DNA from 2 places in the Asticcacaulis sp. SL142 genome. Region 2 is predicted to be linked to the other one. Evidence: riboswitches for the same ligand, from Rfam matches in the RefSeq annotation. Region 2 holds a riboswitch; the other holds the start of a gene.

Region 1 (12,331 bases), 330 kb from region 2:
ATCAAAACCTATAAGCGCGCCCCGGATATGCGCGCGCCCGCGTCGCTGAAATCAATACATCCTTTGGGCAAGTCGCCGGTTGTCGAGGACAATGGCCGAGTGATTGCCGAAAGCGGTGCGATTATCGAATATCTGATCGATACCTATGGCCATGATACCCTGCGTCCGGCGGCGGGCACGCCGGCGCGGTTGCAATATACCTACTGGCTGCATTATGCCGAAGGTTCGGCCATGCCGCTGTTGCTGCTCAAGCTGTTGTTCGGGCAGCTACCGCGTCAGATACCATTTTTTCTGCGTCCGGTGGCCAGCCTGATCTCGACCGGCGTGCAAACTAAGCTGGTTGATCCGCAACTGGCCGATCATCTGGCCTTCTGGAATGACACGCTGTCGGTCGGCGGCTGGTTTGCCGGTGAGGCCTTTTCCGCCGCCGACATTGCCATGAGCTTCCCGGTCGAGGCCGGCATGACCCGGATTAAGGTGACGAGCGATATCACCGCCGTGCGCCGGTATATGGACGCCATTCGCGCCCGCCCGGGCTATCAAAAGGCCCTCACGCGCGGCGGTGCCTATCTCTATGCTGACAGCTAAATCCGCTGGCCGTGTTAGGGGACTGTCATGCTGAAAATCTATAGCCGCGCCCAGGATTCCGAAGATGGCCACACTGCCATCATCAGGTCTATCGGTGATATGCCGCATGAAGACCGGCGCGCCGCGATCGAGCATGGCCGTGAGGTCGAAGAGATGATCGCCTTAGAGCCGCAGCAGGGGGCTGGTTCGGCCTGGTGCGATATCGATAATGCCATGACCTGGCTTGATCTGCATAACCCGACTCGCGACGAGGAACTGTTTGTTGAAGGCGCGCTGGGTGTTGGTATTCCGACGCGCGAGGACATGAGTGAGATTGAAATCTCGTCGCGGCTCTATACCGAAGACGGGGCGGTGTTCATGACCGCTCAGGTGGTTTTTTTTGGCGGTCAGCCGCATCTGCAAAGCGGGCCGGTGACCTTTGCCCTGCTGCGGGAGCGCCTGGTGACCATCCGCTATATTGATCCGCAATCGTTCAGTATTTTCTCCGATAAGATCAGCCGTTCCCCCGCTTTATGTGAGAGCGCGGCCCTGACCCTTACCAATCTGCTCGATGTGCTGATCGATCGCACCGCCGATCTGGTCGAAAAGGTCTCTGCTGGAGTCGATGATATCTCGACGCAGATTTTTGCCACCAAGGCCAATCGCGGGCTGGATAAGCTGCTGCGTCAGATGGGGAGGCACCAGAACGATATCGCCAAGTTACGCGACAGTTTGCTGTCGTTCCAGCGTCTGTTTACCTATGCCCTGACCTTAAGCGATGATCAGGTCAGCGGCGATGCGGCTGAGCTTGAGGTCTTTCGCGCCCGTCTTAGGTCTCTGCACGAAGACGCCCAGTCCCTGACCGATCATGCGGGTTATGTGACCGGCAATATCACCTACTTGCAGGAAGCGGCCATGGGGCTGATTAACATCGAACAGAACTCGATCATCAAGATCGTGTCGGTGGCGTCAGCGGCCTTTCTGCCGCCGACCCTGATCGCCAGCATCTATGGCATGAATTTCGAGCACATGCCGGAACTGCATGTGGCCGTGGCCTATCCGCTGGCGATTGGGGCCATGGTATTGTCGGCGGTGCTGCCGATGGTGTGGTTTAAGTACAAGGGCTGGTTGTAAAAGTTATGTAGCGGCCACAGCCACGATGTCCCGAATATCGGCGGCCAGTTCGTCGATGCGCTCCGGTTTGGCATCCCACGCGAACATGAAACGCGCGCCCCCGCCAATGAAGGTGTAGAACAGCCAACCGCGATCGCGTAAGCCCTGCAACACCGTCTCCGGCGCGCGCAGGAACACGGCATTGGCCTCAACCTTAAACATCAGCCCGACGCCAGTTAGCGGCTCAATCTGTGCCGCCAGCCGTTTGGCGCAGGCATTGCCATGTTGCGCGTTCTTAAGCCACGCGCCGCTCTCCAGCATCCCGACCCACGGGGCGGCCAGAAAGCGCATCTTGGAGGCCAGTTGCCCGGCCTGCTTGCAGCGATAACCGAAATCTTCTGACAGGGCCGTGTCAAAAAACAGCACGGCATCGCCGACAGCCATGCCGTTCTTGGTGCCGCCAAAACATAGCACATCGACCCCGGCCCGCCAGGTGATATCTGCCGGGGTGCAGTTCAGCGTCGCGCAGGCATGGGCAAAGCGCGCGCCGTCCATGTGCAGCTTAAGCCCCAGGTCGCGGCAGGTCGCCGATATGGCCTTCAATTCGTCAGGTGTGTAGACAAGGCCGGTTTCGGTTGGTTGGGTGACCGTGACCACGCGCGGTTTAGGGAAGTGGATATCCGAGCGACTGATGGCAAGATCCCGGATCGCCTGCGGTGTCAGCTTGCCGTCCGGGGTGGGGGCGACCAACAGCTTTGAGCCGTTGGAGAAAAACTCCGGCGCGCCACATTCGTCGGTTTCAACGTGGGCTGACGATGAGCAGATGACGCTGTGGTAGGACTGGCACAGGGACGCCAGCGCCAGCGAATTGGCCGCCGTGCCGTTAAAGGCGAAGAAGACCTGGGCGTCGGACTCGAACAGGGCGCGCAGGCCATCAGCGGCGCGGATCGTCCAGTCGTCATTGCCGTAAGCGACCGCCGAGCCGTCATTGGCGGCCTGCAGGGCAGCCCAGGCTTCGGGGCAGATGCCGGCATAGTTGTCGCTGGCGAATTGTTGAGGAATATTGGCCATGTTAAGCGCCCTTTCTGATTATAAAAGAGCGAAACGACGTGTGGCTGTGATCCCGTATTTGCCGGTCAGGCCACATCCCCCCATTCATTTGGGGGCACCACCTTGCCGGATGAGCAGGTTGGTGTCAGGCGTCGGCCCAACTCTTGATGCGGAAAATGCCTTAGCACTATTTTAGATGCAGGCGCAACTACTCCCGTGCGCGGCAGGGCATAATACTGAGTGGGAATTTTAGCTAGCGGCAGGTCTTGCAGCGGCCCTTGGCCTCGACCGTGATGTGCTTAACCTCAAAGCCCAGATGCTGGGCCTGATGCTCAATATCGGCCAGACTTAAGGTCGCGATTTCCTCGCTCTGGCCACAGCAATCGCACAGCAGGAACGCCGCGGTGTGCGGGTGATGATGGTCGACATTGGCGGGGGTGGCGCAGGCCACAAAGGCATTGAGGCTCTCGATCCGGTGGATCAGGCCCATCTGCTCCAGGAAGCTTAAGGCGCGGTACACGGTCGGGGGCTTGGCGGCCCCTTCCGGGTGAAAGCGGTCAATGACATCATAGGCCTTCATCGGCCCGTTATTGCCAAGGATCAACTCATAGGTACGCAGGCGCGGCGCGGTTAGGCGCTCACCGGAGGCCACGCACAGGGCTTCGGCGGCCTTAAGGCGCGCATCGACATTGATGGTTGTGGTGTCGTGGCTATGGTCGTGGTCGCAGGCGTGCTGAGTCATAGTAGCAATGTAGTGGTTCCTGATCCGTCGCGCAATTGTGCAGATGCAGCATGAATCTTGACGGTACGGCTTGACAGTGGTTATGTTATTAAATAACACGGGCGTTAATGTTATTTAGTAACGGGGCATTATCATGACCGGATCGTCTTTTAAAATTGCGTTGAGCGCGGGTATTTCACTTATTGCCTTATCGGGCGTGGCCCAAGCCCAATCACAGGTTCAGGCTCAAAATGCCGATGAGCCCGTCAAGGAAGTTGTCGTCACCGGCTCGGCCTATGCGGTCTCCAAAGACGCCCTGATGTCCAATGTCGATGTGCTGAAACAGGCGCAGATCGATGAAATGCCAGCGCGTGGTTTAGGTGATATGCTGTCTGATCTGCCGGGGGTACGTTCTTCCGGTTTTGCGCCGGGGGCGTCGCGGCCGATCATACGCGGGCTGGATGGCTTTCGCGTGCTGGTGCTGAATAATGGCATGGGGCAGGTCGATGCCTCAGCCGTATCGCCGGACCATGCCTCGGCCACCGATCCTCTGGAAGCCCAGCGCATTGAGGTTCTGCGTGGGCCGTCGGCCCTGACCTATGGCGGTAATGCCATCGGCGGCATCGTCAACATCATTGATGACCGTATTGCCGGGGCACCGGCCAAGGACGGCCTTGACGGACGGGTGACGGCGCAGGCCTCGTCAGTGGATGAGGGCTATCAGGGGGCGTTTAACCTCAAGGCCGGTAACGGGCCGTGGGTGCTGACGCTGGATGGCCTTAAGCGCAAGACTGAGGATTATAAAACCCCGGTCGGGCCGGAATCACGCCGCCTGACCGATGCTGAGGGCGAAGAGCCCGATACCGGCGACACGCAAGTCAACTCAGCCACCGATCTCGAATCTTACGGTGCGGGCCTGAGCTATGTCGGTGATTTTGGTTTTATCGGCTTCAGCGCCAAGCAGACCAATTCTTTGTACGGCGTTCCGGGCCACAGCCATGAACACGAAGAAGGCGAGGCCGAAGAGGGCCATGAGGAAGAAGGCCCTGTCCGTATCGACTTGAAACAAACCCGCTATGATTTCCGCTCACACCTGAATATCGACTCCGGCCCGTTCAACAGCCTGCAATTTGCGGCGGGCTATACCGACTATGAGCACACCGAACTGGAAGGCGATGAGGTCGGCACCCGTTTCCTGTCGGACGGTAAGGAGTTCCGCGCCAATCTGATCCGTCAGGGCATGGGCGAAGTGTCCGGCGTCATCGGCATCAACGGCCTGACCCGCGATTTTGAAGCCATCGGCGCTGAGGCCTTTGTTCCGTCGAGCACCACCAAGGAACTGGGCGTGTTCTCTCAAGGCCGCCTCGATAAGGGCAACTGGGGCGTGGAAGGGGGCTTACGTCTCGATCAGAAAAAGATCAGTTCCGCAGGTTTTGACCGTGATTTCACCAACACCTCGGCCTCGCTGGGCGCGTTCTATAAGCCCTCCGATCACAGCTTCTTTGGCGCCAGCCTGACGCGGTCTGAACGCGCACCGTCCGATGTCGAACTGCTGGCCAATGGCCCTCATGCGGGGACGGGGTCTTATGAAATTGGCAATGCCGATTTCGATACCGAAGTGGGCTATAGCCTTGAGCTGACCGGTCACTGGCTGATGGATGAGCATTCCGATTTCACCTTTGATGCCCATGTCTATACCTCAAAGTTCGATAACTTCATCGACCTGCGCCCCACGGGTGCCGAACAGGACGCACTGCCGGTCTATCAGTATGTCCAGACCGATGCTGATTTCTACGGCCTTGAGCTTGAGGGCGGCATCAATCTGTGGGCGCGCGGCGATAAGACCGTCCGCTTCGATGCCACCTATGACTATGTGCATGGCGACAGCGATCTGGGGCCGGTGGCGCGCATCCCGCCCTATAGCGTGACGGGCAAGGTGTCCTATACCGATCCGCGCTGGACGACCCATATTGAGGCCCGCTACGCCGGTGAACAGGATCGCCTTACCGAACAGGAACTGCCGACCGATTCCTATACGCTGGTCAACCTGTTTGCCGCCTATAAGGTGGCGCGTTTTGAGGGCGTGTCTGTGTTTGCCGAAGTGCGCAATGTCTTTGACGAAGAAGCGCGTGAACATGCGTCGTTCAATAAGGATATCCTGGTTCAGCCGGGCCGTAACTTGCGTGCGGGGTTGAGCTACCGGTTTTAAAAAACTTCCTTCTCCCCGTTTCACGGGGAGAAGGTGGGCTGGCATCGAAGATGGCGGGCCGGATGAGGGGCAAGCGTCGCGAGTGCCCCCTCCGCCTCGTTAACTCGGCACCTCCCCCGCTTCGCAAGGGAGGAGGGAAGGTCGTATTTGGGGTTTTCGCGTCACGGCACTCAACTTGGCTGTTACCTGGCTTGCCCACAGCCGTGCCATGCGCTAGAAGCGATTTCCTACTGTTTTTACCTTAAGCCCAGATAAAGAGCCACTATGGAACAAACTCCATTAGCAGATGCCCAACTGACCGGAAGCGTCCTGTTTTACAAAACCCCTGAGCCCCTGAGCCCTGAGCTTCATGCCAACCTCGGCATCAGCGCCTCAACGACCCCCCACGCGTTCGTGGCCGAAACCAATGTCGTGCCGCTGACCGTGGCCGAATTTCCGGCCGCCGCTCTGAGCTATCCGATCGTCTTCATCGGCGAAAGCCGTATGCCGGTCGCCGCTATGGGCTTAACCCAAGGCCAGAACGTGTTCGTGTCCGATGCGGGCGTGTTCCGTTCGGACGCTTACCTGCCGGCTTTTGCCCGCCGTTATCCGTTCGTGTTCGCCAATGACGAAGGTCAGGAGCGCATGATCCTGTGCGTTGACACCGGCGCCTCCATGGTCACCACCAACAATCCGGATGTGCCGTTCTTTGAGGCAGGCAAGGCATCTGCGTTTGTTGAAAACGCCATGAAGTTCTGCACTGACTTTGAAACTGAGCGCCGTCGCACGGAATCCTTCGTCAACCTGCTGAAGGATTATGACCTGTTGTCGCCGCGCGAAACCGTTTACCGTCCGCAAAATCCGGATGGCACACCGGGCGAGCCGCAAAAGATCGCTGAATATTTCGGCGTCGACGAAGAAAAGCTCAATGCGCTGCCCGCCGATAAGCTGGTGGCTCTGCGTGACAATGGTGCCCTGACCCATATCTATGCGCACCTGATCTCGCTGCTGGCCTGGGACAAGCTGATTGCCCTGACCATCGAGCGCGGTAATACCCCGGCCAACCTGAACTCTTAACCGGTTCGGTTACTCCATAAGAAAAGCCTCCGAAGGTGACTTCGGAGGCTTTTGTGTTTGTTAGGTAAAGGCGTCTAAACGCCCTTGCCGGTCAGGCGTTCGAGCGCTTTTTTGGCATCGCGTTCGGCCAGGGTAAAGCTGCCCGCAACGCCGGTGGCTGCGGCCACGCCGCCGCCGGTAGGCCATATTTTCCACTCGGTATTTTTCGGACCGCGCGGGTAAAACTTGATTTCGTAATTTAAAGATTCTGTTTGCATGGTGCCGCAGTATCAGTAATCCCGCCAAACTTCAAACCCCGAAGCATTAAATCGCCCTCTTGCCAAGTGTCGTCAAACGCGTCACCATTGATCAAAAATAATCACATTTGATCTCAGGAGGATCGCATGGGCAACAGAGGCATCAACCGCCGCCAGATGACGCGCGCTTTGGGCTTGGGCGCAGGGCTGTCGACCCTCAGCGCCTTGCCCACGTACGCGGCCACCACCAAACGCCCGTGGCCGTTCCTGATCGGGGCGGACGTGTCGTGGATACCGCAGGACGAAGCCGAAGGGGCGATTTATTTCGCGGATGGCGTCCAAAAAGACCCGCTGGAGATCCTGAAATCCGCCGGTTTCAACGCCATCAAACTGCGACTGTTTGTGAACCCCGAAAATGGCTATTCCAAGCGCCATCCTGACAAAAAATGGTGCGGCATCGATCAAACCATCGCCTTTGCCAAGCGCATCAAGGCTGCAGGGTTGCACTATTCCCTGACCTTTCACTACAGCGATACCTGGGCCGACCCTGAGCATCAGAACGTCCCCGCGGCCTGGGCGGGACTGGACACCAAAGGCCTGATCGACGCCGTCTATCGCCACACCCACGACAGTCTGTTGGCTATGGCTAAGGCGGGCGTATCGCCCGACCTGATACTGATCGGCAATGAGACGACCTTTGGGACGCTGTGGCCGCAGGGGCGGGTGCCGCTGACTATTCCGACCGGCAATCCGATCACCGACGGCAACCATATGAAGGTCGAGAACGCGGGCGGATTTGATGTGTTCGCGCAGTTCCTCAAGGCCGGATTAGCGGCCTGTTATGATGCGGCGCCTGACGCTAAAACTGCCGTGCACAACCATCTGGGCCGCCACTGGCCGATCGTGCAGAATTGGATGGATAACCTGATCAGTCGCGGTGTGCGCTTCGATGCCACCGGCTTTTCGTGCTACCAGCAGGCGGCTGAAGGCGACTGGGAACGCACCTTTGCCGAATACGCCAAACGCTACCCCGACCACGGGTTTTTCGTGGCCGAATATTCCAGCCGTAAGCGTTATGTCAACGATATCGTCCATGCCCACCCAAACGGCTGGGGCGCCTATATCTGGGAGCCGACCCGCCATCAGGAGGCCGTGTTTGACCGGTTCGGCCACAACGCTGGCGAAGGCCCACGCCCCAACCTGATATCCCAGGGCCTCAATGCCGCCGAAGCCCCCGGGTCTACACCGTCCGCACCAGCTCCGGCCCGCGCGCGAACCGTAGGTGGGCGCTATGACGCCAACAATCTGCTCGACATCTACCGGCAAATGGCCAAGGATTATGGCGCAGGCCGCTAATCCGGCGCGGGGTTTGCAATTCCCGGCGTGAGGCTTGGCACGGCGTCCCCTTATGAGACGTAATCCGTGTCCTGACGGCCTGCGGGGATATCGATGTTTGAATTTGGTCGCGAGTTAAGACGTATTTTCGGCAATCAGGGACGGTTTGAATCGGACTCCAGCTTGTACGAGTTGCTGAATCTTGAGTTGCTGATCTCTCAGGGTCGCAGCCTTGACATAGAGGCCGGCCGCGTCTCGACCAAGAACCGCTTTGATCCCCACATCGAATCCGCGGTTATCTGGCGCGAATATGCCCGCCGCACCGGCGACCCGCTGGCCATGCGCAAAGCCGCCGCCGCCGCTGAGTCCGCCGGCAAAGACGCCAAGACCATCGCCCAGGCCGTGCAGGCCGTGCTGGAGCAGGCCCTGACCTGCCTGACCGGTGCTGACCTGTTTGAGACCGCAGAACTTCTTACCTCCGCCGAAGGCCTGCTGGCCGAAGGGCGCGTCGCTATGGCGGGCATCAGCCCCGCCGATCCGGTGCTTAATGCGCGCCTGTCGCTGGTTGAAGGGATGCTGGGTGCGCGTCTGGCCCTGCGCGAAGGGGTGGGCGAACTGGATGCCGCATTGGGTGCCATGGCCCATATCGACCGTGCCGTGGAAAAGTTCGACAAACAGGTCCGCCTGACCAAGACCAACCGTGACAAAATCTGGGCCGCACAGGCGCGTCTGGAGCGCGCCGACCTTTTGATGGCGGTCGGTATCGACCGTCAGGATTCCAGCCTGTTGGGTGCGGTCATCAAGGATCTTGAGGCCGTGCGCGCCCGCCTTGATCCGGCCTATGAGCCCGTCACCTTTGCCGCCATCGTTACCCGTCTGGCCGAAGCCCACATTCATCAGAGCCAGATCGAAGGCAATGCCGAAGCGGTATCCATTGGCATCGCGTTACTCAGTGCCGAAGACGAACTGATGGTCTATGAGCACAGCCCGCTCGATTGGGTGTGCCATAAGATGGCCCTGTCGCGGGGCTTAGAGGTGCTGGCGACCCTGACCGGCGCTGACTACATTTTTGACAAGGCGCTGGCCGTCTATGATCTGGCGCTCAAGCGGCCTTTGCAAAAGGGCCTGGGGATACGAGCGCGGCTGATGAGCCTGCGGGCGTCGTGTCTGGCGCAACGTGCCGAAGCCACCGGCGACCTTAAGGCGCTGGATGATGCCGAACGGGCGTTTAAGGAGCAGCTGCGGGCCACACGCCCGCTCGAAGACCCCATTGACTGGGCGATCCTTCAGACCAATCTGGGCAAGCTTTATGTGACGCGTGGCGACATCACTGGCTTTATGCTGGAGCGCGCGCAGGCGGCCTACGCCCTTGATGCCGCCAAGGAAATCTTCCTTGAGCACGGCCTGCACAGCCTCGCCACCACCGCCGAAAGCCATCTGGTCAGGCTTAGGGGGATTTAAATACAGCGCGTGACAAACGGCGCGTGCTCACATAATCATACCGCAAACTATGGGGGCGTTTTCTATGCAGCGAAATCTTTCGGTCTTGACGGCGGCGGCTGTCATTGGGAGCGCTTTTGCGCCGTTTCATACCGCTCAGGCAGTGCAGGTCCATCCGCCTCAGACACAAACTCAAACTCAGGCGGACACACCGGCAAAACCGCACCCTGAATCATCTGGCCCGACATTGGAAATGACGCGCCTGTTCCTGCAAATGTCGAAATATGCCAAAGCCGATGACACCGTAGGGGTGGTCGCAACACTCAAAGAGATAACCGCGCACCCGGATTTTGCGGGGCTGTTCGTAGATATCAGACGCGACCTCTATATCCAACTGGCGGCCTACCAGTATGATCTCGCCGCCTATACTGACGCAAAGGCCTCCCTTGATAAGGCCGGGGCCCTGAAAGGGACACCCATGACCGCCGGATACTGGATGATGCGTTCCGGTCTGGCCATGCTGACAGATAATCAGGCTGAGGCCGTTGAATCTTACACCCAACTGGCCAGACAGTTTCCGGACGCAGTGCTCAAGTCCAACCCGTCTTTGGTGTTCGGCCTCATCTATACGAGCCGGTCATTGAATGATAAAACCGCGCATAAAAGTTTGCTCGAAGCCTTACATACCATCCCTATTATATCTCGAGGCCACGACAGTGCCGAGGATCTATGGTTTGAATTGCTGGAAATTTATGTCAGCGATGGCCAGACCGACAAGGCCAAAGCCATCGCCAACGCATTTACAACGCCGCAACATCTTATCATGTTGAGAGTGGATAAACGCTACCAGTCTCTGCGTACGGTAATCGCCGCAGACATTGAAACAGCACTCGAACACGAACTCGACGAAGATCGTGCGACGATCAAGGCTAATCCCCGTAACCTCGGCGATATATTGCGGCTGGTCAACGCCTTAATGGAACAGAACCGCACAGCGGCAGCCCTGGCTATCCTTGATACAGAACTGACAAAGATTGAAGCCGCACCGAAAGATAAGCCCCCCTTTGATGACCTCAAAGACAGCTATGACTGGGCGCTGGATACTCGCGCTCAATTGTTGCGTCAATTGGGCCGATACGATGATGCCGAAAAGGCGTTTATCAAAGCGTCTCAGTTTGCAAAAGAAAATGGTACAGATTCTATAGGCAGCATGATCAATCTGAGCGGTTTCTACCTCAGCCAGTCACGTCCCGCAGAGGCGCTCAAAGTTGTTAGCCGCACCGATACCAAATCCGCGCACATCTACGGTAAGATGGCCAGTGAGGCTATGTTTATCTGCGCCAGCGCTCAACTTGGGGAGACGGATAAGATTAAGGCGCCCCTCAATCGGATGCTGGAACCGGAAAATGTCTCTGCCGCCTATTTGCCCGCATCCGTCGCGCTGGTCTGTGCGCAGGATGCGGATAGGCTGGCCGAGCTTATCATATCACATATCAAAGATCCGAAGACCCGCAACGCAACACTTATGAGCCTTCAGGGATATCAGGACGCTCCGGCCAGTACGACCTATGATCTGGCGTTAAATGGTTACTATAAACGGGTTGTCCAGCGCGATGACGTTCAAGCCGCCGTAAAGACATACGGTGAAATCATCGCCGTTCCGATACAACGGATGAAATAGCGGCATTGCGCGGGGGCGGTGGTTGTTATCCTATAGGGTAACAATAAACCGAGGGATAAAAACATGCAGCGCAGGGCGATTATATCAGGCATGGCGGCGGCGATCATGGCGCCAAAAGCGGCGTGGGCAGACACGCAGTTCAAGGTGCTGGTGATCGGTATGCCTAGCAAATACCATTACGAGTATGTCCCCGTCGCGCGCGAAAGCCTTGAGCGGATGGCCAAACTCCATAATTTTGAGATGGTGTGGAGCCACAATGCTTACGGCTTGGATCAGGACCTTAAGCCCTATGCGGCCATTATGTTGCTCAACACCCCGACCGAGGATTTATCGGTCGATCATCGGGCGAAGTTCGACGCCTATGTGCGCGCCGGCGGCCATGTCATGGTCGTGCACCGCGCTGCCATTGCCCTACCGGCGGATAGCTGGCCGTGGTATGAAAAGCTGGTTGGGCGTACTGTGGGTGTCCATCCCATGCTGCAAACCGGCGTGGTGACGGTGGTCGATAAGACCTTTCCGGCGACCTTTGGATTGCCGGAGCGCTGGATCTGGAGCGATGAGTTCTACACCACCACCAACCCGCATAATGTGAAGATTACGCCGGTGCTGAATGTCGATGAGACCAGCTATGATCCGACCAAGATCTGGCCCGGTCAGGTCGTCAAAGGCATGGGTAAGGATCACCCGATCGCCTGGTATCACAGCTATGAAGGCGCGCGCGTGTTTGTGACGACGCTGGGGCATAATGTCGAGATGTACCGCGACCCGCAGTATCTCAGTCACCTGCTGGGCGGCCTCTATTGGACCGCCACGGGCTTGGGGCGGGGGTAGGGGTTTTACCACCCTAATACCCCACAAAGTAGCCATTCAAATCAGAGTAAACATGCCTAACAGAAACCCAGTATTACCCCTGAATATTCAAG
Region 2 (12,331 bases):
ATCCGTGCAATCACCTGCCATTTAGGCACAGCTTAAATCAAAAGGAAATACTATGTCCGAGGGAATAATCCTGACCACGACCAACACGATAGAAGGCCGCCCCGTCGAGGCCTATCTCGGCATTGTCACCGGCGAAGCCATTCTGGGCGCCAACATATTCCGCGACCTGTTCGCTGGCATCCGCGATATCATTGGCGGGCGGTCAGGATCGTATGAAAAAGTCCTGCGTCAGGCCCGTGATGCGGCCCTCAAGGAAATGCAGATCGAAGCCGAGAAACTGGGCGGTACGGCGATTTTGAGCGTCGACATCGACTACCAAACCGTCGGTCAGGGCACTATGCTGATGGTTAGCTGCTCCGGCACCGCGGTCAAGCTCGGTTAAATTCTGTTGCTTATCACCAGGCTTTTCAACGCGCTCTGTTACATAGCCGCGGCGGCTCTGCTGGCGCTTGGCGGTGTCGTTTGGCTCGATCCGATGAAGCGGGAGCTTTATCTGATCGACATCTTCACTCTGCCGGTACTGACAGTAACGGCAGGGCTGGCTCTGCTGTTTCTGCTGATGCGAAAGGCCCTGCCGTGCGTGATGGCCTTAATCGCCTCGGTTCTGATGGCGATCAGCCTGATCCCCGCCGCCGTCAACCACAGCCCGCCGCCCGCGATGGGTACCAAACCCGTGAAGCTGATCTTTGCCAATCTGTGGGTCAATAACAAGACGCCGGAAGCCCTAGCCGACTGGGTGATCGCAGAAAACCCCGATGTCGTGACCTATATCGAAGACAGTCCCGGCGCCGAAAAACGGCTGATGCCAATCTTGACCCAACGCTATGAATACCATTTCGAGACCTGGGACAGTCACGTCTTTTCACGCTTTCCGCTGGCCAATGCCCACGGCTATATCGATCACCGCAACCTGCACCGCGTCGATGTGCTAGCCCCGCAAGGCCGGTTTACGCTGGTGGTTGCGCACTTCACGCGTCCATGGCCGTTTCAGCCGCCGCAGGCTCAGGTCAGGCAACGCGATTTCCTGAATGATTATCTGATAGACCATACGGGTGCCAATACGGTGATTATCGGCGATTTCAACTCGACCCCCAGTGCCGATTTGCTGCATACCCTGATGAAGGCCAATGCCCTGTCGGCGGCCCCGACCATCGGCGGCACATGGCCCGCACGGCTGCCCGCGCCCTTACGCGTCAATATCGATAATGTCTTTGCCCGCCATGACATTAGCCTGTCGCGCAAGACGATCGGCCCCTTTAATGGCTCAGATCACCTGCCGGTGATGGTCGATATCCGCCCCGCCAGACATACGTCCGCCACATCTCAGGTCAGATAAGGATTATTCTTCTTCGGCCTTATCGGCTGATTTCGGGGCACGCTTCTTTTTTACAGGCTTTTCCAGCGGCTCAAAGCTGTCCGCCGCCGTATCGAGCGCCGCCGCCACAACGGCCGGGGGCAGTGTGATGTCATCTGCGACCTCTTCGGCATCAGGGACAAAAACCGGTTTGATATCCACTTCAGGCATACGTTCTACGGCCTCAAGGGCGACCTCTTCGGCCTCCATCATCATCTTCATGGCCGCGCGCTGAGTGTCGCGAATAGCGCTTTCGGTTTCGGCCAGCATCGTGGTCATCACAGAGCTGTCAGGCAACCACGGATTGATGAACCCTAACGGCTTGCTCCCGCCAGAGCCCACAACCTTAGTCGCACTCAGAGCCTGCGTCATGCTCCAGGCGCTGATCCCGAATGAGGTTGCGGCGAAGAATGGCACCCACATGGGCGACAGCGCCCCCATCCAGAAATTAGCCATGCGCTCAGACGCCTGCTGCACGGCTTTTCCGGCCTCTTCAGCCTGCGCCAGCGGAGCAAACTCGACAGTATCGTCAGCCATAGACATGTTTCCGTAAATGAAGTTGGGGGTTAACCCAGCGTAACATGGAAAACGCGCGCTGACCATGAAGTCGGCATCACAGGCGCGTTATTGCACTGCGGCATTTTAGGCACTTATTTAGCTCAAACGCCGCATGGCTCCTCACATTAGTTCGGGCGACCGGTCGGTCTTGCCAAAGCGCCTTATAAGGCACTTTGGATTTACGAATTGAGCGTCCAGACCTTGGCCAAACCGCCCTTGTCGCCAAACACCGTGACCACATCGGCGGCAATCGAGCGCAAATCAGCTTCAAAGCCCACCGGCGCATTGACCGCCACCAGCGCGCAGCCGTTCATCTTCATCGGGTTCCATAGCGGCCGCAGACGCAGTTCGGCAATCAGCAGGTCCGGCTCATGGGTTTCGCCATCAGAATCTTCATGGGCAAATAACTCATGCTCCATATCGCGCAGATAACGATCGAACGTCTCAAGATCTTTCAGCGGCAACCAGATCAGGGCGCTTAAGCTTGGTCGCGCCGTAAGTCCCGCCTTTAACGCATCGACAATCTGCGTATAGTCATCCGACCGCTCAAACGGCGGATCGATCAGCCAGAACATATCGGCAGGGTCATCAATCTGAGCGGCATTGACGGCGAATTTGTAGCCGTCGACATTTTGCGCCTTACCGCGCGGCACAATCGCTTCCTGCAAATAGCGGAAATCGTCAGGGCGTAACTCACAGCCGACATAGGCATCGCCGACCCGGAGATGATCGAGCGTCAACACGGGCGAGCCGGGATAAAGACCTATCGAGTCGCGAAATCCGGCCCGCTCATTCTTGGCACGCACATAACCGGCCAGAGGTTTCAGGCTATCCGGCACATCCGAACTGAGCAGGTATTTGATGCCGGCCTCGGCCTCTTTTGAACGCGCAAAATGCGGATCGGACAGGTCGTAATAACCCGCCCCCGCATGGGTATCGATGACCGTCAGCGGGGCCACAGACCCGCGCAAATGCTTGAGGAAACTCAATACCGCCGCGTGTTTAGCCAGATCAGCGAAATTTCCGGCATGAAAGCCGTGGCGGTAGTTCATTCCATCAGTCCCAGTTCACGCTTAAGTTTTTTAGGCAGGGCCGCTGCAATCAGATCATACGACCCGCGCAAATGATCGCGCAATTCGTCATCGCTCATTTGCTCAGACCCGCGCGCCTGTATCCAGGTCATGCCCCGCGACGCGAGATAAGGGGCCGGAATGCAATCGGGATGATCGCGCAGGATTTCAAACCCGACCGGCGTGACCTTGAAACTCACCTTAAACTGATCATTCTCTACGGAAGCAATCGCAAACACCTTACCACCGACCTTCCACACATCTGAGCCGCCCCACTGCACCACATGGGTCGTGGCGGGTAAGGCAGCACAGAAGGCGTTCAGGTCATCAAGGGTCATCTATTTCAAATTAGCCTCACGCGCGATTTGCAGCACATCGGCCAGAAGGGCCTCAGATGTTGGCCACGCGCCCGCGCCCTTACCGGTGACGTACCAGGTCTCATCGTTATCGAGTTCGAGGATCAGGCGGTTCTGCTCCCCCTTGGCCCCGACCAGATAGTGATCGGCATCCAGCACCTCAAGTTTCATCGAGGCATCAATGCCGTCCTCAGTCCGCCAGCAACGCGCCACATAACGCAGGCCTTTGCCGTCGGGGATGATCAGCGAGTCCTCAGTGATCGCACCAACTTCCAAATGCTTTGGCGTCAGGCCCGGATAGGCGATTTCACGCAACAGTTTGAGTTTTGCGCCAACATCAGTGCCGTCAAGGTCGGCGGTTGAATCCGGCTCGGCAAAGCCCAGACGGCGGGCCTCATCCATAGCCGCGTCAAAGGTTTTACCCGCCTCGACCTGATCAATCACAAAGTTCGAGGTGCCGTTAAGCACACCGCAGAAGCTTTTGATCTTATAGGTTTTGACCGCCCGGCTCAACGCTTCGATGATCGGGGCCCCGCCGCCGACCGAGGCTGAATAGGTCAGCATAGCGCCTGACGCCTTTGATGCCGCCCGCAGCTTGTCGCCCGATGCCGCCACCGCCTGCTTGTTGGCCGAGGTCACCGACACACCTGCCTTGAGGAAAGATTCCAGCAATTCGGCCGAAGGCGACACGCCGGTGCCAATATCGACAAACACATCGACATCACCCTTGGCAAAGCTGCGCGCATCCGAGGTAAATTTGGCAGCCAGCGGATGATCGCGGCGCTTGGAGACATCGCGCACCAGCACGCGGTCGATCTCGATCAGGTCGTCCCATTCCTGCGCGCGCTCAAGGAACTTCGCGCCGACACCGCCAGCCCCCATAACGGCGATGCGCAGCTTGCGTTTCAGCGGCACGGCCTTGCGCACGCTGGTTTTACCCCCCAGCACAGTCTCATAGCCCTTGGTCAAAGCTGCAACCTCAACCGTCATGCCGTTGTCCTTGGCATAGCGCATGGCCTTGTTCTGCACCACCGGATGGGCGATTTTCAGCGCCTCATCCCAGGCCAGCGCTTCGTATGGCTTGGCGCTGTCGCCGACCTGCGCCGGATCAGCGTCATAGACGGCATCGATGTCCTTATAGAGCTTGACCGGCACATCCAGCGCCTTAGCGATATAGACGGCGGTCAGATCAGACCCGCCGCGCCCCAGCAGAACCGGCTCGCCTGAAGCGTTTTCAGCCACATAGCCCGGCACAACCACCAGATCGAATTTTTCAAGATCACCCTTAAGCACATCGGCATTAACGCCGGTCGGATTGGCGTTGAAATGATCGCCCTCCGCCGTCAGGCCGATTTCATAGGCCGAGCGAAACTTGGTAACGATGCCCGACCGCTCACAGGCCATAGCCAAAAGCGTCGCCGCCTTCATCTCACCGGTCGCCAACAGGTGCGGCGTGGCCGAAGAGGTTGAGGCCTGAGTATAGGAAACCGCCAGCCGCATAAGCTGATCGGTGTCGCCCTTAAAGGCAGAAACCACGGCAATAATCTTATGGGCGTCGCGCACATACCGATAAATTTCAGCCACCGCCCGGTGCAGCGCACCCTCAGACGTCAGGACTGAACCGCCGAATTTCACAACAAGGGTAGACATATCAAAGTTCCGATCATGAGTTTGCGCCCATACGGCAGGCGACAAATTTTAAGAGTTAAGGCTTGCGTGGTTATAAGACCTGACCCGAAATTCAAAGGAAAAAGATAAGCCATCCGGCAAATTGTGTTATGGCGATCATATAACGCACCCAATTGGTTTCAAAAGAAATTTTCGTGTCTTCGACTCCCGTCACCCCTGCTGCCTCCGCTTCGCTCAAAGCCTATGGCTTTTTGGCGACCGCGGGTCTGTTGTGGGCCGGTAATACGGTCGCGGGCAAGATGGCGGTCGGCCATATCGATCCGGTCACGTTGAGCACCCTGCGCTGGCTGAGTGCCTTTTGCCTGATAGCCGCCTTTTCAATTAAGCCTTTGAGCCGCGACTGGCCGAAAATCCGCAGCCACTGGCCGTTGCTGCTAGGTTATGGGGCCGCAGGGTTTGGCCTGTTCAATATCGTGCTCTATTCGGCGCTCAGCCTGACGTCGGCCACCAATGTGGTCATTGAGCACGCGGCCATGCCCGCCGTTATCTTCGCGCTCAACTATGCCATATTTCGGGCGCGGGCCAATCTGGCCCAGATCGCCGGCTTCAGCCTGACCCTGTTTGGCGTTCTGGTCACGGCCAGCCACGGCGACCTGATGTCACTGATCCACCTGAACCTCAATCGTGGCGATGCCCTGATGGGGCTGTGCGTGCTTTTATATGCTGGCTACACCATTGCGCTGCGCTTCAAACCCGACATCCACTGGCAAAGCCTGATGGCGGTCTCAGCCCTTGGGGCCGTGCTGGCCTGTTTTCCGGCCTTGGCCCTGCAAGGCATGGCGGGCAAGATCATCTGGCCCGATGCCACCGGCTGGGCTATTGTCGCCTATACCGCGCTTCTGCCCGCTTTGGTGGCGCAGGTGGCATACGTCTGGGGCGTCGAACTGATCGGCGCCAATCGGGCAGGCCTGTTTATCAACCTGATCCCCATATTCGGCGTGGGGTTGTCAGTGCTTATCCTGCGTGAACCCTTGCACGGCTTTCACTTTGTGGCGCTGGCGCTGGTCTGTGCGGGCATTGCGCTGGCGGAACTGGGGAGACCTAAATCAACCGCCTAACAGCTTATCGCGCAAGGTTTGCGGCGCTTTAGGCCCCAGCCAGATATTAAAGAACGCGCGGCTAAACTCCGCATCCCTGATCGTGCCCAGCAACCTGCCGCCGCTGTAAAACAGCGCATGACCACTGGCATCACGTATTCCCGTAATACTGGCGCCTTTAGAGACATCCGGGAAAATCGCCGCCATCTGCTCACGCCAGCGGTTCAGCTTATCGGCACTCACGCCCTGCTTCTGGATTTCCTTGACCGAATTATCTGTGATGGACTTGCCCTTGATGTTCCTGAGATATTCAAGCTTTAGCGCAAATGGCCCAGAGGCATTATACCGGCTCTGCGGCGCATAGAGGGTGGCATCAAATATATCAAACCCCAGATGGCTGAACCGTCCGGCCCCGACTTTTTGGGCGCTGGGAACGTGTTTCAGGATATCCGGCGTTTCGGCCTGAGCCGCAAAGGCCGAAACGGCAAGACATGAGGCAATAAAATAGCGGCGGTGCATGGCAGATGGCCCTTTTGGTCTGATCTTTTGTGTCCCGTCACATCAGTCTACGCACCAAACAGCCCCCCGGATCAAACCCAGCTACATATACCCTTGACGGTTTTATACAAAATACGGCATAGGAAAATCACTCATCGAGACCAGCCGAGGGACAGGCCCATTGACGCTGGGGCAACCGCTTATCCGTTTACCGGATAAAGTATGGTGCCAACTCCTGCGAAGATTTATCTTCGACAGATGAGAGGAAGACGCGCCGCGCCGTGCGGCAGAGCCGTCTTATCTTCTCGCCCGTCATGATAATTGTTCTGGTCGCGATTGAGCCCGTTTTGCTTGATGCCCATATGGATGACATGACCGCGACTTTGGACCACTTGCCCGATCTGACCGGCGTTGATGTAATTGCGCCGATCCCTGCCGATTTTCGTCTCGCCAGCGGCCAAAAGCTGAGCCAATCCCACGCTATCGGCCGCGTTTACGGCCCGGCCAACGCGCCTATGGTGGTGGCGATCGGCGGCATTTCAGCCAGCCGTGTCCTGTTCCAAAAGGAAGACTCGACCGACACCGCCCCCGGCTGGTGGGAAGGTGTCGCGGGGCCTAATCAAGCGCTGGATCTTAATCACTGGCGGGTCTTAAGCATCGACTTTGCCCCGTCCCTGCCCGCCGATCAGGTTTATACGATTTCTACCCACGATCAGGCGCGGCTGGTTAAGCTGTTGCTCAATCAGTTGGGCGTGGATGAGGTGCATGACTTTATCGGCGCGTCATATGGTGCCATGATTGGCCTTGCCTTTGCCGAGCTTTATCCGGACTTTGTGAAGCGTTTGTGCGTGATCTCCGCCGCCCACCGCGCCCACCCGATGGCGACCGCCATGCGCGGCCTGCAACGGCGCATCCTGATGTTCGGCAAGCAGACCGGTCATGAGCGCGACGCTATATCGCTGGCGCGGCAACTGGCTATGACCACCTACCGCTCTGAGCAGGAGTTTCTGGAACGGTTTGACGGTCTGGCGCCCGATGTCGCCGGTGAGAACTACACGGTCTGCAATTACCTGCGGGCGCGCGGCGATGCCTATACGGCGTCGGACGTCAACCGCTGGGTGTCGCTGTCGGATTCGCTCGATCGCCACCGCGTTGACCCAAAGAACATCAAGGCCAGAGTCTTTCTGGCGGCCGTGCCGACCGACCGGCTGGTGCCCTATGCCGACATGGTCGCTTTGTATGAAAGCCTGTCAGACAGCGTGTTCATTGAACTGCCCTCACTCTATGGCCATGACGCCTTCCTTAAGGAAATCGCGCGCGTGTCCGATATCGTCAAACACTCCCTGGAAGACTGAGTATCATGTCGAAAAAAGACTACCTCAAAGACGCCAAGCTTTCGACCCGCGTCATCAATATCGGCATCGATACGGATACGGCCCACGGTGCGGTCATGCCGCCGATCTACCTGTCATCGAACTACACGTTTGAGGGCTTTGGCAAGAAGCGCACCTTTGACTATGCCCGCTCCGGCAACCCGACCCGTGAGGTTGTGTCTGAAGTGATTGCTGAACTCGAAGGCGGTGTGGGTGCCGTCATGACCGCCTCCGGTATGGCAGCGATTGACCTGTTATGGCAGCCGCTGACCACAGATAATAACCGCGTCGTCGCCCCCCACGACTGTTACGGAGGTACTCAGCGGCAGTTGAACGCCCGCGCCAAACAGGGCTTGATTGACCTCGTTTATGTCGATCAGGGCGATGACGCGGCGGTGGCGCAGGCCCTGTCGCAACCAACGGCCATGCTGCTGATTGAAACCCCGTCCAACCCGCTGATGCGGGTGGTCGATCTGCAAAAACTGATCGATCTAGGCCACAAAGCGAGGGCTAAGGTCGCCGTTGACAACACCTTCCTGTCGCCCGCCCTGCAAAACCCGATCAAATTCGGTGCTGATTTTGTGGTTCATTCGACCACCAAATATATTAACGGCCATTCGGACGTGATCGGAGGCGCGCTGGTGTGCACTACGGCGGAGGATCTGACACTGTACCGCTGGTGGGCCAATTGCGTCGGCTCAACTGCGCCTGCGTTCGATTCCTATCTTACCTTACGCGGCGTGCGTACCCTGTTTGTGCGCATCAAACAGCAGCAGCAATCGGCGCAGGCCGTGGCCGAATATCTGGAAAGCCATCCGGCTGTATCAAAGGTCTTTTATCCCGGCCTGAAATCCCACCCGCAGCACGACCTGGCCGCCCGTCAGCAGGCCGGTTTTGGCGCGATGATGAGCTTTGAGCTTAAAGGGGGCTTAGATGCGGTCAAAGCGGTGCTGGATGTGGTTGATCTGTTTTCACTGGCTGAGTCTCTGGGCGGGGTCGAAAGCCTGATCGTCCATCCGGCCTCCATGACCCACGCCGCCATGTCGCCAGAAGCGCAGGCCACGGCCGGCATCACCGGCGGCTTACTGCGCCTGTCGATTGGCCTGGAAGATGCGGATGATCTGGTCAAGGCGCTGGAGCGGGCGTTGGCAGCGGCATGACCTGACCAAGGGCGGCACACCACGCCGCCCATTTCGTGATCAAAGACGCCATAAAAACGCCGAAAATATGTTTTCAGCCGCGCTTAATACATAATAAAACAAAATAAATTCAATACATTACAATAAGTAACGAAAAATCACGCAATTATCACATTTACGTGATTTCGTCGTGAAAACGCCACGGTTTGCGCGCCGGAATAGGTCATCCCCAACGGGGATCAACCCATGCCAGGAGGCCGCCATGACCACGCGTTTACTCAAGTTTAAGTCCTTAATTGTTGGCGTATCCTTATTTATAGTCCCCGCCTATCTTACCGCCTGCTCCAAACCCGCCGAAGCCCCGGTCGAGGAAGCTGTCATGGAGGCAGCACCCGAAATCACGACGGATGGCCAGACGTCCGAGGCACGCCTCGACACCCCATCTCTGCCGCAACTGGCCTACGACTACAGCTTTAGTTTAAGCGCGCCGGACAAGGCACTGGACAGTTTGTTGTCGGCCCATCGTAACGCCTGCACCGCTGCCGGGGCCGCAATCTGTCAGGTCATATCGATGGACAGCACCTCTGATCGGGCACAGCATTTCCAAAGCCATCGCCTGATATTGCGCGCCACGCCCCAATGGATCGAGAGCTTCCGCAATGACCTGAATAAACAACTGGCGGCGACCGATGGCCGGATCGAGGCCCAGACCATCGCCACCGAAGACCTGACCGCGCAGATGGTCGATCATGAGGCCCGCATCAACAATCAGATCGCCCTGCGCGACAATCTGCAAACCACCTTACGCACCCACAGGGGTAAGATGTCCGACGTTATCGAGTTGCAAAACCAGCTTAACGACGTTCAGTCGCAGATTGATTACGCCCGGTCTCAACTGGCGCTGATGAAAAAGCGGGTGGCGATGTCGAAGGTCACCCTGACCTATTCCGGTGCGGCGGCGGCACAGTCGCAAGGGACACTCTCGCCGCTACTGAGCGCTTTTGGCAGCGTCGGTCCTAACTTTATCGCCGTCATGACCTTTATGGTTATGATTTTCAGCTATGTCCTGCCATTTGCGGTGGTGTTGGCGCCCATCGTCTGGATCGTGACCCGGCGCAGGAAAAAACCCGCAAAAGTCCCTGGCGCCTGATCAAGCTCACTCCTCAACTGCGATCATCACCTGGGTTTTCTGGGTGGTGATCGCACGCCCGCGCAGTTTCACGCGGTCGCCGACCAGTTCGCACCTAAGATCGCCACCACGGCGGGGATAGGCTTGGTGAAACTCAAGCACAGCCTTCCCCGTAAGGTTTGCATAGAGCGGCATCAGTGCGCAGTGCATTGACCCCGTCGTCGGGTCTTCGGCAATGCCAAAACCGGGCGCAAAAAACCGGCTGACGACATCATAGGGGCTGCCCGCATCCGCAAACGCCGTCACCACCACATGGGCGGCATCAAACAGAGTGCAGGCTTGCGGATAGCCGATCTCACCGGCATTGAATTTCAGTTCGTGCACGGCAGCCTCTGAGGCCAGTTGCAGGATCAGCATCGGCCCGCCAAAGGTCGCCACCGCCGTCTGACCGATCACCGCTTCAATCTCAGGCACGGGCGCGATGGCCTGCACCGGATAGGCCGGAAAGTCCATTTCAAGCTGGCCGCCCACGCGGCGCACGCTCAAACGGCCCGCATGACGCGTGTCGAAATGCACAACCTCGGCCTCAAGCCCCAGTTCGGTAAACAGGGCATGGGCCGCCGCCAGCGTGGCATGACCGCACAGATTGACCTCAACCGCCGGCGTGAACCAGCGCAGGCCAAATACATTGGCCTCAGCGGTTTTGAGCATATAGGCGGTTTCGGCCTGATTGTTTTCCATGGCCAGACGGCTCATGAAATCGTCGGACGGCCAGGTATCAAACGGCTCGACCACCGCCGCCGGATTGCCCATAAACGGCGCGCGCGCAAAGGCGTCGATCAGAAATTGTCGCATAGAATAACTTTCAGAAAATAAAAAGGCCGGGATTACCCCGGCCTGCCACGTCAATGATGTGGATCACATCAGGCGATAATGTCCGGGCGGATCTTGTCTTCGATCTCGGTAATCTGATCGCGCAGGGCCAGTTTTTTGCGCTTTAGGCGGGCAATCAGAATCTGATCCGGCAAGGGCATGGATTCCAGCGCGCTGATGGACTCGTCCAGATCCTTATGCTCCATCCGCAGATGCGCTACCTGCCCGCGCATCTTGACAGTTTCGACGCTGATCGGCAATTCGCGCACGGTCGGATCGAGGTCGTCCTTCTGGTAATCCAGCACGTCCTCAGCAATATCATCGAAATTTTCAGCATCGACATCGCGACGGCCAAAGACACGGCGCTCAATATCGGCTCCGCCTTCGCCCGCACCGGTTTTCACGAGGGTGAGGCCCTGGGTCGGAAACAGCGATCTTATATTGCTCTGATCGTCATGCATGTAGACATCCGCTCCTTAAAATCTTCGACCGGAACCCGATCCGAAGTCTTCGGGCCCCACAGTATTCAGGACATTAAGACGCAGGAGTATACTCTAAAAATCCGCCGTCCGAAAGAGTGCCAATCAGACTAATCAACTGAGGTCGTGGCACTTTTGGCCCCCACGCTTTTGACACCATCGCCACATTGTCCGTGCACAGAGCGGTAAGATTTTGTTTCGTCTCAGAAAAATCAACAATGGACAGCGCTTCTAACGCCACCATCAGCTCGCGCTCACTGTTCAGTTCCACTGATTTTACCTGCGCACGAATACGCTCCCGCGCCAAATCATCTATGTCGGACAAAGGTTTCCGCAGCCTTTTGCGAAGTATTCGCAAGTGTTTAATCACGGCCTCGCTCCATGACCGGGCCACCTCTGCACCTTCTTCGGCCACCTCGGCGCTGAGTTTGCCGCTATTTGTGCCTACCCAGACCGCCCACAGCACCAGCGGCACGCATTGATCATGATCGTCCTGCAAACTAAGGCACTGCGCCGCCACCCCGTCCGCGCCATAGACCGCCACAGCCCAATTCCAAAAGCTAGTCATGGTTCAGCGATACGTCCTCGCCCCACTTTTTAAACGGAGCATTGAGGCCAAACAGGTCCAGCACCCGCCCGATATTCTGTTCCACCATCTCATCAAGCGACTGCGGGCGGGTATAAAAGGCCGGCATGGGCGGAGCTACGATCGCCCCCATCTCTGTCACCGCCGCCATCGAGCGCAGATGCCCCAGATGCAGCGGGGTTTCGCGTAC

Evidence for each region. A riboswitch is a leader RNA that binds a small molecule or an ion and turns the genes downstream of it on or off. The one in region 2 is predicted to bind S-adenosylmethionine.
Region 1: linked by a shared signal. The riboswitch ahead of OVA03_RS14345 (threonine aldolase family protein) and the one ahead of metX (homoserine O-succinyltransferase MetX) in region 2 are both predicted to bind S-adenosylmethionine.

What each region holds. Positions count from the first base shown of each region.
Region 1 covers NZ_CP113061.1:3,139,856-3,152,186, forward strand. The annotation lists gene OVA03_RS14335 (glutathione S-transferase) at 1-588, shown strand, start outside; gene OVA03_RS14340 (magnesium transporter CorA family protein) at 616-1,701, shown strand; gene OVA03_RS14345 (threonine aldolase family protein) at 1,705-2,751, opposite strand; SAM-I-IV-variant riboswitch at 2,796-2,906, opposite strand; gene OVA03_RS14350 (transcriptional repressor) at 2,984-3,472, opposite strand; gene OVA03_RS14355 (TonB-dependent receptor) at 3,606-5,660, shown strand; gene OVA03_RS14360 (SapC family protein) at 5,925-6,716, shown strand; gene OVA03_RS14365 (hypothetical protein) at 6,791-6,973, opposite strand; gene OVA03_RS14370 (glycosyl hydrolase 53 family protein) at 7,100-8,308, shown strand; gene OVA03_RS14375 (hypothetical protein) at 8,402-9,748, shown strand; gene OVA03_RS14380 (tetratricopeptide repeat protein) at 9,813-11,408, shown strand; gene OVA03_RS14385 (ThuA domain-containing protein) at 11,472-12,239, shown strand; gene OVA03_RS14390 (hypothetical protein) at 12,292-12,331, shown strand, end outside.
Region 2 covers NZ_CP113061.1:3,465,285-3,477,615, reverse strand. The annotation lists gene OVA03_RS15855 (heavy metal-binding domain-containing protein) at 65-382, shown strand; gene OVA03_RS15850 (endonuclease/exonuclease/phosphatase family protein) at 389-1,336, shown strand; gene OVA03_RS15845 (hypothetical protein) at 1,340-1,891, opposite strand; gene rlmJ (23S rRNA (adenine(2030)-N(6))-methyltransferase RlmJ) at 2,092-2,964, opposite strand; gene OVA03_RS15835 (MmcQ/YjbR family DNA-binding protein) at 2,961-3,320, opposite strand; gene OVA03_RS15830 (homoserine dehydrogenase) at 3,321-4,988, opposite strand; gene OVA03_RS15825 (DMT family transporter) at 5,162-6,085, shown strand; gene OVA03_RS15820 (chalcone isomerase family protein) at 6,074-6,583, opposite strand; SAM riboswitch class I at 6,712-6,827, shown strand; gene metX (homoserine O-succinyltransferase MetX) at 6,844-7,917, shown strand; gene metB (cystathionine gamma-synthase) at 7,923-9,095, shown strand; gene OVA03_RS15805 (DUF4349 domain-containing protein) at 9,337-10,224, shown strand; gene OVA03_RS15800 (PhzF family phenazine biosynthesis protein) at 10,231-11,058, opposite strand; gene OVA03_RS17005 (YdcH family protein) at 11,127-11,537, opposite strand; gene OVA03_RS15790 (TIGR02444 family protein) at 11,611-12,123, opposite strand; gene OVA03_RS15785 (UbiX family flavin prenyltransferase) at 12,116-12,331, opposite strand, start outside.